Regions from separate parts of the Exiguobacterium sp. PvP048 genome, predicted to be linked through region 2. Evidence: predicted binding sites of a transcription regulator. Region 2 holds the regulator's gene; the other holds the start of a gene.
What was found. Region 2 encodes Rex, which represses fermentation and respiration genes when NADH is low (regulators of the CRP and FNR family bind a similar motif). Its sites were predicted from a motif close to TTGTGAAATATTTCACAA; they were not measured.

Region 1 (7,940 bases), on a different contig from region 2:
GGAAGATAAGGAAACGATGCGTCTGATGATGGAATATCTCGCCAACAGTCAAGACGATGAATTAGCCGAAAAATATGATTTACGTAGCGGGATTGGACTGGCGGCTCCACAAATCGGAGTCAATAAACGAATGTTTGCCATTCGTCTGCAAGACGGGGACGACATTCTCGAGTTCGGGATTTATAATCCTAAAATCGTCAGTCATTCCGTTGAACAAACGTATCTTGCCGGCGGAGAAGGTTGTTTGTCCGTTGACCGGGAAGTCGAAGGTCATGTGCCGCGCTATATGCGTATTACCCTGTCTGGCATCGATCATAACGGAAATCCTGTAAAATTAAGATTAAAAGGATTAAAGGCCGTCGTTTGCCAACATGAATATGATCATTTGGATGGGATCATGTTTTACGATCGAATCGATCCGAAAGAACCCTTCAAGGAGTATGGTTCGTCTCTCTAAAATAAGAATGAAGTAACAAAAAAGACATTTCCAGAATAAGGAAATGTCTTTTTTGTTTATACTTCCATGATGATCGGCATGATCATTGGATGACGTTGTGTTTTTTCAGTCAGGTACGGTGTCAATGTATCGTTGATGACTTGCTTGATATCCGTCCATTTTGTGTTTCGGTTCGCTAAAGATTGCTCAAGCGAACGTTTCAACAGACGTTCCGCATCCTTGATCAGGTTACCGGATTCACGCATGTACACGAATCCGCGCGAAATGATGTCCGGTCCTGAAACAAGACGATTCGTTTTAGAATCAAGTGTGACGACGACGACGACCAGTCCTTCTTCTGAAAGAATCCGTCTGTCACGCAGGACGATATTACCAATATCTCCAATTCCTTTTCCATCTACATAGACGGCATTCGCTTGGATTTTACCCGTAATGGCGGCTGCATTGGCATCGAGTGCCAGAACTTCACCGTTGTCCATGACGAAACAGTTTTCTTCCGGCACACCGGAATCCATCGCAAGTGACATGTGTTTTTTCAACATGCGGTACTCTCCGTGGATTGGCATGAAGTATTTAGGTTGCAAGAGACGGAGCATCAACAACTGTTCCTGTTGGCTGCCGTGACCTGATGTATGGATGTCATTCAATTTACCGTACATGACATCTGCACCGGCTTTATACAATTGGTTAATCGTTTTCCCGACGGAAACAACGTTTCCTGGAATCGGAGAAGACGAGAAGATGACCAAATCATCCGGAATGATGGAAATCTGACGGTGTGTTCCGTTGGCGATCCGGCTAAGGGCTGCCATCGGCTCCCCTTGCGAACCTGTACAAAGAATCGTCAGTTCATTTGACTTGTACCGTTTCATCTCGTTCGGTTCAATGATTGTGCCCTTTGGTGCTTTGATGAAATCAAGCTCCTGACCAATCATCATGACTTTATCCATGCTCCGACCGAAGACGACGATTTTGCGTCCGGCTTCGACTGATGCATTGACGACTTGTTGCAAGCGATAGATGTTCGAGGCAAAAGTCGCGAAGATGATCCGCCCCTCTGCTTTACGGAAGATGTTTGAAATCGTATCTCCGACGACACGTTCACTCATCGTAAAGCCTTCAATCTCGGCATTCGTCGAGTCAGACAATAGACAGAGAACACCTTCCTTGCCGAGTTCCGCCATTTTTGTTAAATCAGCCGGTTCTCCGACGGGTGTAAAATCGAACTTAAAGTCGCCGGTATGGACGATGTTACCTTGTGGTGTCTTGACGACAACTCCGAACGAGTTTGGAATCGAGTGAGTCGTCCGGAAAAATGAAATACTCGTCTTCCGGAATTTGATGATTGAATCTTCATCAATTTCATGCAACTCGGCCGTCCGCAATAAACCGTGTTCTTCGAGTTTTACTTTAATGAGACCAAGTGCAATCTTTCCGGCATAAATCGGTAAGTTGACTTGTTTGAGTAAAAACGGCAATCCCCCGATGTGGTCTTCGTGACCGTGAGTGATGAAGACACCTTTTACCTTGTCCTTGTTTTTGATCAAGTATGTGTAATCTGGAATGACATAGTCGATTCCAAGCAGTTCATCTTCAGGGAACATGACACCGGCATCGATGACGATGATCTCATCCTGAAATTGAACGACGTATGTGTTCTTCCCGATCTCTCCTAAGCCGCCGAGTGCGAAAACGGCTGCTTGATGGTTTTTAACGAACTTCATGCGAACGTTTCAACCTTATAGTCTGGGCTTAGTTTTTCATATTCAAGGAATTCGCCGCTTAACTCACGGATGAATTCGACGTTAATTTCTTTGATGAGGTGGTCAATCGCTGTTCGCACTTCACGAATGTTCTCTCCCTCAACATACATCACTTCTGTCCGTTCCCGTACCGGGGCTTCTGAACGAAGCGGTTGATAAAATACTTTAAAAATCATGTTTAGCAACTCCTTATCAGTCCATTGTTTTTTGTCCTTAGATTAGTATACACGATATCCTACTATTTTTTCATCCTATTCCTAATCCAAGGTCGGCGTAAACGTTAACGCTGTGCTATAATTCCACATGTATCCGGCTGAACAGCCAATTAAAAAGAGAAGGTGAAACCATGGCAAATCAGAAAGTCGTCTTTTTCGATATCGATGGAACCTTACTTCACGATGGTCATTTTGTTCCCGAGTCGACCAAACAGGCAATTAAACAATTACAAGCAAATGGTGTCTATGTAGCTATCGCAACCGGACGCGGTCCGGCGATGTTATCCGGTGTCCGCGAATTACTCAATATCGATACGATCATTGGGTACAATGGTCAAATCGTCGTGCATCAGAACGAGGTCATTTACAGACGTCCGCAACCGATTGCAGATCTTAAGCATTTGACAGAGCGGGCCCATAAAAATGGTCATACGCTTGTTTATCTAGGTGAAACACAGGGGTTTTCAACGAAACCGTCGGATCAGTTAGTCCAAGAGTCACTTGGCGAACTGGATATTCCTTTACCGGCTTTTAATGACCAGGCGTTTACGACACATGATGTCTTCCAGACGCTTGTCTATTGTACTGCTGAAGAAGAAGCCGAGTACACTCAGAACTATCAGGCCTTCGACTTCATCCGCTGGCATCCGAACGCAATGGACGTCATTAATGTCGGTTCATCCAAAGCGGACGGCATCAAACAATTTCTGAAGCTGACCAATATCCGGCGCGAAGATACGTTTGCTTTCGGAGATGCGTTAAATGATTTAGAAATGTTGCGTTATGTCGGAACCGGCATCGCGATGGGCAATGGTCTTGCAGAAACAAAAGCAGCCGCCGATTTCGTCACTAAACATATTCTCGAAGACGGCATCGAACACGGTCTCAAGGAATTTCAACTCATTTAACTACTCAAAAGGCCGAGGAATCATTCCTCAGCCTTTTTTGATATTAATTTTTCACTTTATGAATGGCGCGCTCCAAGCGGTCCAAGTCATCGTTTTCTCCAATGACGACGAGGTAATCCCCTTTTTCAATCAATTCATCCGCTTGTAAGGAAATCATGACGTTCTCGCCCCGCTTGATGGCAACAACGTTCGCACCGTACTTGCTTCGTAAATCCAGATCAATCAAAGTCTGGTTCGCCATCCGGTCACTGACTTTGATTTCGACAATCGAGAACTCTTGTGATAAATCGAGATAATCTAAAATATTCGAACTCATCAATCCGTTGGCAATCCGGACCCCCATGTCCCGCTCGGGGTGGACGATGAAGTCCGCACCAATTTTACGCAACACTTTTTCATGGTAATCATTCGTCGCCTTGACCGTAATCGACTGGACACCCAGTTCTTTTAAAATTAAAGTCGTCAAAATCGATGCTTGGATGTTTTCCCCGATCGCAACGATGACATGATCAAAATTACGGATTCCGAGACTCTTTAGAACGTTCTCATCCGTCGTATCTGCAATGACGGAATGCGTCGCAATCCCCATATATTCATTCACACGTTCTTCATCCGAATCAATCGCCAAAACATCATATCCGTTTTTCGACAACTCTCGAACAATCGATCCCCCGAAACGCCCTAAACCGATTACCGCAAACTCTCCATTCATGTTCAACTCTCCTTCACATTTCTGCTTCAGTAGTAGTGTACCCGATTCACTTCTAAATTACTATGAACGCTTTTACAATACAGTTTTCGGTTCTCCCCACCTTAAAACGACCGACAAATCTAATCAAAAAAAGGGGTCGACTCCAAAAGAAATCATTTGATCTTTCACGCCATTTCCTGTAGGAGTCTCGTAAGTACGTGAGTTCTACATTAAACGAGAAAAGAGCGGCAGAATTGAATCTGCCGCCCTTTTCTTTGGAGAAACCGACTTTTGAGTCAGCCTCGAACTGATTACGTGATAGACGTTCTACTTATTTTGCTTTTTTCCCGCTGACATAATCGTTGTCAAACAGGAACAACCGTAAGATCAAATACAGTGCAGGGATCAATAACATCAGTCCGAAGATGAAGACGACGACAAGTGCCGTAGCCATCGTTTCGTTAACGACCGCTTTATTGATATCGATGTACGGATAAAGAATGTACGGAAGGTGTGTGTATCCGTATCCGAACCAGGCAACACCGTATTGTGCCATCACGGCGATGAAAGCAATCCCGTAGTTTTTCTTCAAGTAAACAAGTGTGACAGCAACGCAGAAGAATAGGAAACTTGCTGCGAACCACCACCAGTTGCCGTTTAAAATATTTTCATAATGCCACGCTGCCTGATTCTTCAGTCCGAAGAAGACTAATGCACAGACAACAATTGTCGGAACACTCCAGAACAATGCCCATTTCCGAATCAATGGTGTTGCATTCTCATCCTTTGCTTTATCCGCATAGAACAACAGGAACATCGCGCTGATATAAAGAACCGATACGATGGCAAGCGCAACGACCGTCCAAGAATAAAAGTTCGTGAACAGCTTCGTCCCAAGGAATTCGACGGTCTCATTTGTTTTCCGGATAAAACCGCCCTGACTGATTGTCAGTGTCGTCGACATCGCTGCCGGAATCAGCAATCCTGTCGCACCGTATAAGAACGTATAGAACATGCTGTCGTTCGAACCATAGTTGGCAAATGCGTAAAAGCTACCGCGAATTGCAATCAATACCAACACGATCGAAGCCGGAACAAGTAAAGCTGTTCCGTAATAATATGCCGTATCCGGAAAGAATCCGACAAGTCCGACGAAGAAGAAGACGAAGAAGACGTTCGTCACTTCCCAGACCGGAGAAAGATAACGGAGAATCAAACGGTTCGTCAGATGATCCCGTTTCGTATATTTTGAATAAAACGCGTAAAAACCGGCACCGAAGTCAATTGAGGCAACGATGAGATATCCATAAAGGAACGTCCAAAGTACGGTTATTCCAAGTGTTTGAATGTCCAACTCGTTCCCTCCTTATTTGTTGTCGTCCGCAAACATCGCTTCACCACGTGTGTGATGATCGTCCGCGAGTTCTTTGCCGACTGGATTATTTTTAAACATCCGGAGCAAGACGACTGTACAAATCGTTCCGAGCAACAGATAAAGTAAACTGAATAAAATCAACATCGGTCCGACAGCCGTCGAAGTCGTCGCTGCATCAGCCGTTCTCATAATACCATAGAGCGTCCAAGGCTGACGTCCGATTTCCGCATACATCCATCCTGCTTCGATCGAGACGATGGCAAGCGGTCCACCGATGAAAATACCGCGCAGTAACCATTTGTTGTACGGGTTCAACTTTTTGAGTCGGAATGCCAAGATGAACAAGGCTGAGATGGCAGCCAGGTACATGCCAATCGATACCATGATATCGAAGAAATAGTGGACAAACAGAGGTGCCTGATCTTCTTTGGCGAATTCATTCAAACCGATGACCTCTGTATCCGGTGCTCCCCCTGCGAGAATGGATAAAGCATACGGAATCTTGACAGCACCTTTAATTTCATAGCTGCCGTCCGCCTGTTCATCCAAAATACCACCGAAAATCAATTCGGCTTCGTTTGTCGTTTCAAAATGCCATTCTGCCGCTGCGAGTTTTTCAGGTTGGTATTTCGCCAGGTATTTCCCGGAGAAATCACCGACCAATGCTGTCGAGAAGGCAAAGATTAAGCCGGCCATGACGGTTAAGCGAAGTGCTTTTTTGTGATAAGCCGTTTCTGCCGCCGACAAAGTTTTCTTGCGCAACAGATGAAACGCTGCGATTGCTGCCAAGATGAAGGCAACCGTCAAGTAAGCGGATACGATGACGTGCGTTGCTTTCGTTGGTGTCGCCGTGTTGAACATCGCTTTCAACGGTTCGATTTGCGTCAACGTTCCGTTAACGATTTTGAATCCTTCCGGCGAGTTCATGAATGAGTTGACCGTCGTGATGAAGAAAGCAGATAATGTCGCCCCGATGACGACGGGAATCCCGATTAACCAGTGTAACCATGGATTTTTAAACCGGTCCCATGTGTAGAGATAAATACCGAGGAAAATCGCTTCAAAGAAGAAGGCGAAAGTTTCCATGAACAACGGTAAGGCAATCGTTTGACCGGCTACTTGCATCAAGGAAGGCCATAAGAGCGACAATTGTAGACCAATCGCTGTTCCTGTTACGACACCTACCGCTACAGTTACGATATAACCGCGCGTCCAGCGACGTGCCAAAAGAATATAGTCTGAATCTTTTCGTTTAATACCGATGTACTCAGCTGCGAGTACCATCAATGGAACCCCTACCCCAATCGTCGCAAAGATGATGTGGAATGCTAATGTGAGCCCTGTCAATAATCGACTGAGCATGACTGGATCATTGAACATGTGTATAGCCCCCTCTTTCTAGACGTACTTCTATATATTGTTTATATCCGTATCATAGAGAACATAATCATTTGTGTCTGTTTTAAATGTTTGATGTAACAAATTGTTCACATATACTCGTGATTTATTTCACAAAACGTTCGAAAACTGTTCTCTTCTATAAAATGAAAGCCCTTTATCCATTTTTTCATGAATAAAGAGCCGATTGTCACGTCTTTTATTTAGACGTATTCGCGGAAATAATGATCCAGTAAATTGATGACGAAGGGGATGGCTTCTTCGTCCGGATTCAAGGTCGGTTGATGTAATCCGGATGTTGCATTATTCACCCCGAGCCAAAACATCATGCCGGGAATTTCTTTTAACATGAAACCAAAATCTTCTCCCGTCATGGCAGCATCACACTCAATGTAATTCGCATTCATTTTGACGAAGGATGAGAATTTATCAACGACGCGTTGATCGTTGACGACTTCATAATACCGATTTCCGAACTGCAGATCGATTTTGACGCCGAATGAAGCTTCGATGCCGCGGATGATATCCCGGACACGTTGCTCTAACTTTTCCATATCTGTTCCGTTAAGCGCCCGCATCGTTCCGTCGAGTAACGCCCGACCGGCAATGACATTCTCCCGAATTCCTGCATCTACTTTCCCGATCGTGATGACACTGCAGTTCATTGGATTGATCGAGCGGCTGACAATCGTCTGCAGCTGCATGATTAACGCTGCCTGCGCAACGACTGTATCAATCGTCAAATGGGGGAACGCAGCATGACCGCTCTGTCCATAAATCGTGATATGAACTTCCCGTGCACTCGCAAACAAGACACCCGGACGGCTGGCAATCGTTCCGACCGGATACTCCGGTGCGACATGCAGACCATACATCTCACTCGGACGATATTTTTCAAACAGCGGACTTTTAATCATCGGTTCTGCCCCACCCGGACCTTCTTCAGCTGGTTGGAACAGGAAAACGACATCATCCATGACCGGCAGTTCAACGATTCGGCGTAACAGACCGAGGGCAATTGATGCATGCACATCATGGCCGCAGGCGTGCATGAACCCCGGATGCTCGGAACAAAATGGCAGTCCCGTTGCTTCTTCAATCGGTAATCCGTCGATATCCGCCCGGTATCCAAT
Region 2 (7,940 bases):
CACCAACCGTACCGGCAACGTGCATTCCGTGCATCGAAGCACCTGGTCCGAGGTCACGGATTTCACTGTCATGATCGGCATAGTTATAACCGTACGGGACTTTTTCCGTAAAGTAGTTTCCTTTTAATCCCTTTGAAGCTTTGAAGCCTTCGACTTTTGACGACGTCAAATCAACTTTTGTCTCCGGACTGAGGACCATGTCCTTGTGCGTCGGATCGATTCCCGTATCGATGACGGCAACGATGGTGCCTTCCCCTTTATAGCCATAGTCCTGCCATGTTTCTTTTGCATTGACCATGTCTTTACTGTGCAACATGTTTGGTGTCGCGCCTTTTTCGACTTCCGGACGCGCATACTCATGTGCGATATGTACGGCCTTGATGCCGCTTAACTTTTTCAACTCTTTGATTTCACCGTATTTAACTTCACCGCTGAACCCGTTCAGGACGGTCGTGAAGCTTTCTTTATAGGAAACAGCAATGTCTTTTTGGGCAATTGCTGCTTTGACTTCTTTTTGTTTATTGACGATTTGATTCTTGAGAATGATTTTTTCCGTATTGCTCAACGTGCTGTAACGTTTATTTTGTGCCTGCGCATGTTCAATCGCGGCTTTTTGATCGAGTTCGACGACAATCCGTACTTTTTCGTTTTGGCTGTATGACTTTTCCTGACCCGCTTTTTTCAGTGAGAGTGCTTGTGGCTTTTGTACATCCACTTTTTGTGATGACACGTGTCCCTCAGCATGAACTAGGCTGGAAGATGTCATGAGGGCTGCCGCCATAAGAGCAATCTTCTTTTTCTTCATTCTTTTTCCTCTTTTCCAAAAATGTAATGTGGCACAAAACATATTAAACGAAAATTCTGTATTTTTAGTTTAATCAACTTTTGCTTAATATACAATTTAAATTTGGAGTATTTTAAAAATAATTGTTGGTTTATGGTATATCAATCAGTTAACATCCTTCATTTACCTTTTTATCAAAAGAGACCGTTTTTCTGAAGACACAAAAAAAACCTTGGTTTCCCAAGGTTTCGGCAGGTAAAGCAATATGGAGACTATCGGGCTCGAACCGACGACCTTTTGGCTGCCAGCCAAACGCTCTCCCAGCTGAGCTAAGCCCCCGTGTGTTTCTATAATGAGTATACCCATTGCTGTTCATTTTTTCAATATAAAATTAGACCGCTTACAAAAAAATCTCCCTCACCTTACCGGCAAAGGAGAATCTTCCGTTATTTGTTCAGCTCACGCATCATATCCGCCTGTCGTTCGAGTTCAGCTTCCTGCTCGAGAATCAGGACTTTTTTATAGGTCCGTGCTGAAATCAGGATACTGATTTCATATAAAACGAACAACGGAACAGAAATCATCAAATGCGACGTAATGTCGGGCGGTGAGATCAACGCCGCAATCACGAACAACGCAAAATACGCATACTTCCGATTCTTCCGCATGAAGAACGGCGTCACGAGTCCGAGCCGTGTCAAAAACATCGTCACGACCGGCAACTGGAACAACAGACCAAACGGAATCGTCAACCGGATCAGAAAGCTGAAATAATTCTCGACTCCGATGACCTGTTCGATTCCGAGCTCTTGTCCGAGTTCTGTCGATACTTCGAGTAAAAACGGCAACAGCCAAAAATAAGAAAATGAAACACCCGCAAGGAATAAGAAAAACGTCACGGGAATATACGTCAACGTCGCTTTTTGTTCTTGGTCGTGCAGACCGGGACGGATGAATGCCCAAAGCTGATACATCCAAAACGGGGATGCCAAGACGATTGCGATGATGAACGCAAGATTCAGATATAACATCAGTGGATCAACAACGTTAAACGCATTCAGCCCAATTCCGAGTTCCTTTAAGTCGGCCTGTAAGAAACGGACGAGCGGCCGGACGAGCGGAAAGGCTGCGATAAACATGACCACTACAATGATGAGCGACCAGACGATCCGCTTACGCAGTTCATCTAAGTGCGATGTCACACTCTGTTCTTGATCGATCGCCATGATTCACTCACTTCTCTTTCGTTTCGTCCTTTTTGTCTTTATCATCATCCATGATGCCGTGTGTCGCACTCTTGAACTCTTTTAACGTCTGTCCGGCAGCGCGGCCGAGTTCCGGTAATTTCTTCGGTCCGAAGATGATGAGGGCGACGACACCGATCAAGGCGATGCTTCCTGGTCCAATGAATCCGACCGTTAACGGAATAAGGTTTTCCATTATGATTTCACTCCTTCAGCTGATTGCGAATAATGCTTCATGAAATAGACGAGCGACTGCAGCTCGATTGACAGATCGATGTGATGCACCCGAACGTGGGCCGGTACATTCAACCGGGCCGGTGTAAAGTTCAAAATGCCGGTCACACCATACTCAACTAACTCATCTGCCACTGACTGGGCGAACTGAGACGGTACCGTCAAGATGGCGACATCGACATGGTTCGCTTGGATTTGTTCTTTCATATCCGAGACGTGATAAATTGGAACGTCCTGCGTCGTTGTTCCGACCTTGTCCTCATCGGCGTCAAACGCGATGACGATACGAGTACTATTATTCTTTAAAAAGTTATAATTTGCAAACGCTGTTCCGAGATGTCCGACCCCGATTAAGGCGACATTCGTGACCTCGTCTTGGTTGAGTGTCTTTCGGAAAAATGTTAACAAATGTTGAACATTATAACCGTACCCTTTTTTCCCTAACGCCCCAAAGTAGGAAAAGTCACGACGGATCGTCGCGGAGTCGACTTTGACCGCTTCGCTGAGCTCTGCTGACGAGACACGCAACTTGCCGGAGTTATAAAGACTCTGGATAAAACGATAATATAACGGCAGCCGTTTCGCCGTTGCTTGTGGTATTTTTGTGTCTGGCCCATTCATACTGCAGTTCCCCCTTCGGCCACGTTCTGACGTGGCACCCAAATCAATGCAAAGAATTCTACTCCCCTTGATTGTAAACCACTTCACATAGAGTAACAAATATTATATTCGGCAGGATTTTTCGTGATAGACTAAAGGGTGGAAGGATGGATGGATATGATTCTCTTACAAGTAAACCAACTCTCAAAATCATTCGGCGTCGAGCCGATTTTAGACAATATTAAACTCGAAGTACAGGAACGGGACCGGATTGCCCTCGTCGGACGAAATGGTGCCGGAAAATCGACACTTTTAAAAATCATCGCCGGGGAGCTGTCACATGATTCCGGGGAAATCATGAAGAGCAAGGAAGTCCGGATCGGTTATCTCGCGCAGGACAGCGGACTCGAGTCGAACGAATCAATTTGGAACGAGATGCTGACCGTCTTTGAGCATCTGCAGGATCAGGAACGGGCACTTCGCCGGATGGAAATTGAAATGGGCATGGAACACATTTTAAATGATCCGGCCGCTTATGACCGTCTCCTTAAAACGTACGACCAGGCACAACACGACTTCTCGGAAGCCGGCGGCTATCAGTTCGAAGCCAATATCCGCTCCGTCTTACACGGGATGCGCTTTTATCCGGACGATTATTCCCGACGGATTCAGACGCTTTCCGGTGGACAGCGGACCCGGCTCGCCCTCGCGAAGATGTTGCTGCAGGCACCGGAACTGCTGATTCTCGATGAGCCGACCAACCACTTGGACATCGATACACTGTCCTGGCTTGAAAGTTACTTGTCCGGTTACCGCGGCGCTGTCCTGATCGTTTCCCATGACCGGTATTTCCTCGATCAAGTCGTCAACGTCGTCTATGAATTGTCCCGGAACGTCTCCCGGAAGTTTACCGGTAATTATACGAAGTATCTCGAACAAAAAGCGGCGCTCTACGAACAGGAAATGAAACAGTTCGAACAGCAACAGGAAGATATCGCGAAGATGCAGGATTTCATCCAGCGCAACATCGCCCGGGCAACGACAACAAAACGGGCGCAAAGCGTCCGCAAACGTCTTGAAAAGGTCGACCGGATCGACCGGCCGGACGGTGACGAACGTAGTACGGTTCTGTCATTCCCGATTGAAAAGCAGAGCGGCAATGATGTGCTGCAGGTCAACCAACTCGCAGTCGGCTATGAAGAAGCCGTCTCGAAAAACATCACGTTCCGTCTGCAACGCGCGGAATCACTGGCGCTCGTCGGACCAAACGGAATCGGCAAGTCGACACTACTGAAAGTGCTCGTCGGCCGTCTGAAACCGTTATTCGGAGACTACCGGTTCGGAACCGGTGTCTCAATCGGTTACTACGATCAGGAGCAGGCGGAACTGAATGACCGCAACCGGGTCATCGATGAAATTTGGAATGAATGGCCGTTGATGCGCGAACAGGAAGTCCGGTCTGTGCTTGGTCAGTTCCTCTTCAGCGGAGACGACGTCTTTAAGCTCGTCCATGAATTATCCGGCGGAGAACGCGGACGCCTGGCGCTCGCAAAACTGAAGTTACGCAAAACGAATCTGCTGGTCCTCGATGAGCCGACGAACCACTTGGATCTTGATTCGAAGATGGTCCTCGAGAATGCCCTCGTCGACTACGAAGGGACTCTGCTGTTCGTTTCCCACGACCGCTACTTCATTGACCGCGTCGCGACGCGTGTCATTGAAATGAGTTCAGACGGTGTGACCGATTACCTCGGTGACTACTCGTATTACATGGAGAAAAAAGCCGAGAAAGAAGAAATCGCCCGTCTTGAAGCGGAAGAAGCGAAAGCAATCAAAGTCGCGTCGACGAAGACGATTGACAAGGAAGCCCAAAAAGAAGCACGTAAGAAGAAACAGCAACTTGAACAGCTCGAGCAAGAGATCGAACGGTTGGAGAACCGGTCGGTTGAAATCGAACAGCTGTTGTGTGAACCGGAAGTCTTTAATGATATTCCGAAAGCGACCGCCCTGTCGGCAGAACGTGATCAGATCGACGTCGATTTGCTTGAGCTGATGGAACAGTGGGAGTCGTTCCACTGATGCGATCGAAAAGTTATCTGATCAATCTGATCCAAGGATTATTGTCCGGTGTCCTTTATTTCGTTCCGATGTATGCGGACTATGTCTCGGCTTTCATTCGTCCGGATGCGTTTAATGCCGTGTACCCGTTGTTCATCCTGATTTCCTGCATGATCGGACTTGTCATCCAAACGTGGAGCGGACTGTTCATCAGTTTATTGTCCGGTCTGATTTGTACGTTGTTGACGATTCAGTCGTTCGTCGAACTGAATGATCCAATGATCATCATGTATTACGGTGCTGTCTCACCACTGGTCGCCTTTTTGATCAGCTGTGTCGGAATCTGGGCACTTGCCGTCCTGTTTTATTTGCTCGACGGTTTTCAGTACAGCAAACGCCATAAAGTGGAGTAAGTCACAAAAAAGACGAGAGAAGCAGATAGCGCATCTGCTTTCCTCGTCTTTTTTTGCGTGATATTCGCTGCCGTTTATTTTGTCGGACGGGCAATCGTAAATATTTCACCGATTTTCGCGTAGTCATTGCCGGCAAGACGGGCAATCGCGTTTAATCCGTCTGCATCAATCCGGAAGGACTCTTCAAGTTCATCGGTGACATGATAGCGGATGACTTCGCCAATCAATAAATCGGCTGTTTCAAGTTCGATGTGTTGCGTCAGCTTCAGCTCAAACCGGATTTTTGCTTCTGCGACCGCGGGAACATTGATCAAATCACTGTCAATCAGTGTCAGATTCGTCCGCTCCAGTTCACTTTCGCCGTAGGCAAGCGGTGCTGCCGTCTCGTTGACCGCTTCGACAATCTCTTCACTGACAATATGGATGACATATTCTTTCGTTAACAAGATATTTTTAGCCGTATCCTTCTCCCCTTGATCCGTCTTTTGAACGGCAATCAACAGTTGAGGCGGATGACTTGAGGCGACGGTAAAGAACGAAAACGGGGCAGCATTGATTGTTCCATCCGCTCCTTTTGTCGTGACGAAAGCAATCGGTCGCGGGATGATACTCCCGATCAACAATTTATAGTTTTCTTTTGGACTGAGTGACCGCGCATCAAACTTCATTGTTATAACCTCTTTCTCTGTTTACCCGAGCATGGCTGCGAGTGAATAGTCTCCAGCACCAATCAAGGCGACGCCAAGAGCGATGACGATCAGTGCCATGTTGTATTCGTACCCGTTCTGTGTCACCCAGTAACCATTTTGACCGTGCACCTTGATGATCGCAACGAGCATCGATCCGATAATCAGTGCTGCTGCAAACCATAAGAAGAGACCACCGGCAAACAGTACGCCACCGACTAGTTCCGCAAGTCCTGCCGCAAGTGCAAGTGTTTTACCCGGTTTCATGCCGATCGACTCAAACCAGCCGCCTGTCCCCTCAATCCCGTGTCCACCGAACCAGCCAAACAATTTTTGTGTGCCGTGTGCTGCAAATGTTAAGCCAATCACCAAGCGAATTAAAAATAATCCTAAATCCATCATCTTTCTCAAACTCCCTTTTACTTAATGTTTTTTAATTACTTTTAGTAACCTAAATAAGACTATAAACTATCACTTACTAAAAGTAAATAGATTTGTTTTTGTTCTTTTTGTTACATTAAGTAAAATGATTCGATTTTTTTAGTAGAAGCGGGTATACTACAAATATAGAAAGGATGAGTGCTGATGGAAGAGACATTGATTCCGACTGCCCTTTGTCCGAAAGTCGAACATGCCTTTGAAATTTTGGGCAAGAAGTGGACGGGCTTGATTTTACGTCATCTCATGACAAAGACCTGTCGTTTCAACGAAATTCAAGATGCGATTCCGGAGTTGTCTGGTCGTATGTTAACGGAGCGCATGAAGGAACTTGAGGCGGAAGGTATTGTGATCCGGACCGTCATTCCGGAACGTCCGATTAAAATTCAATACAGTTTGACTGACAAAGGTCGTCAGCTTGAACCTGTCATTCGTTCAATCGAAGAATGGGCCGAGCTCCAAGACTGACATAAAAAGTCTCTCTACTCCGGAGAGGCTTTTTATTTTCAATTGTATTGAGAACGATTATCAATTAAACTGAAAGTGTTCACATTTTGGAGAAAGGATGATTCAGATGAATGTCATGATCGGCTTTGTCAGTATGTCCGGAAACACCGAAGATATCGTACATCTCCTGCAGTCGGAACTCGAACAAAAAGGCTGCATTGTTCATATACAGGAACTTGACCGGTTATATCCGTCCGACTTCTCTCAGTATGATGCCGTATTGCTCGGCTCCTATACATGGGGAGACGGCGATTTGCCGTATGAAGCGGAAGATTTCCTTGAAGATCTTGCCGACAGTGACTTGAACGGCTTGGCAGCTGCCTCCTTTGGTTCGGGGGACCGTGATTATCCGAAATACTGCGCCGCTGTCGATCTGCTCGAACAGACGTTACAATCAGCCGGTGCGACAATCACCGCTCCTGGTCTGAAGATCGAGTTTGATCCGGATACCCCGGAGAAACAAACTGCCTGTCGTCTGTTTGCTGAAGAATTTTTTGAACGGGCACAACGATTGTATGCGTGAACTACTCACCACTTATTTGCTTCGCAAATTGAAGTGGGTGCTTCTTGGGAAGACCGTACTTTTACGAGCTACGGTTATTGACCAAGCTCATCGGGTGGTTCCCACCCTGAAGGGGTTTCAGTCTGCTAACAGCAACAAGTTGATACTTGCGTTGATATCTCGATCATGATGCGCACCGCAAGTACATGTCCACTCGCGCACATCCAACGTTTTCTTCTCACCTTTCCTTCCGCAAGAAGAACAGATTTGGGTTGAGGCGTACCATTGGTCCGCTTTGATCAGTGTTCGTCCGTAGAAGGTGCATTTATAGGCCAACTGCCGGACGAACTCATACCAACTGACGTCTCCGATCGATTTGGCGATCGTATGGTTCTTCATCATGTTCTTCGACTTCAGTGTCTCGACGACGATGACTTGGTTCTCGTCAACGATCCGTTTCGACAGCTTATGAAG

Region 1: a site for Rex is predicted at 6,907-6,924, ahead of ABIC15_RS01430 (cytochrome ubiquinol oxidase subunit I). Genes of this name have one in related genera too.

Annotation. Positions count from the first base shown of each region.
Region 1 is NZ_JBEPSU010000001.1:271,576-279,515, forward strand. It holds gene def (peptide deformylase) at 1-457, shown strand, start outside; gene rnjA (ribonuclease J1) at 514-2,181, opposite strand; gene ABIC15_RS01410 (DNA-dependent RNA polymerase subunit epsilon) at 2,178-2,396, opposite strand; gene ABIC15_RS01415 (Cof-type HAD-IIB family hydrolase) at 2,567-3,343, shown strand; gene ABIC15_RS01420 (potassium channel family protein) at 3,387-4,055, opposite strand; gene ABIC15_RS01425 (cytochrome d ubiquinol oxidase subunit II) at 4,366-5,388, opposite strand; gene ABIC15_RS01430 (cytochrome ubiquinol oxidase subunit I) at 5,401-6,789, opposite strand; gene ABIC15_RS01435 (N-acetyldiaminopimelate deacetylase) at 7,011-7,940, opposite strand, start outside.
Region 2 is NZ_JBEPSU010000009.1:62,224-70,163, forward strand. It holds gene ABIC15_RS13625 (S8 family serine peptidase) at 1-805, opposite strand, end outside; tRNA gene ABIC15_RS13630 (tRNA-Ala) at 1,051-1,123, opposite strand; gene tatC (twin-arginine translocase subunit TatC) at 1,231-2,010, opposite strand; gene ABIC15_RS13640 (twin-arginine translocase TatA/TatE family subunit) at 2,018-2,224, opposite strand; gene ABIC15_RS13645 (redox-sensing transcriptional repressor Rex) at 2,224-2,883, opposite strand; gene ABIC15_RS13650 (ABC-F family ATP-binding cassette domain-containing protein) at 3,040-4,941, shown strand; gene ABIC15_RS13655 (hypothetical protein) at 4,941-5,333, shown strand; gene ABIC15_RS13660 (flavin reductase family protein) at 5,408-6,001, opposite strand; gene ABIC15_RS13665 (DoxX family protein) at 6,023-6,421, opposite strand; gene ABIC15_RS13670 (winged helix-turn-helix transcriptional regulator) at 6,605-6,925, shown strand; gene ABIC15_RS13675 (flavodoxin) at 7,023-7,487, shown strand; gene tnpB (IS200/IS605 family element RNA-guided endonuclease TnpB) at 7,605-7,940, opposite strand, start outside.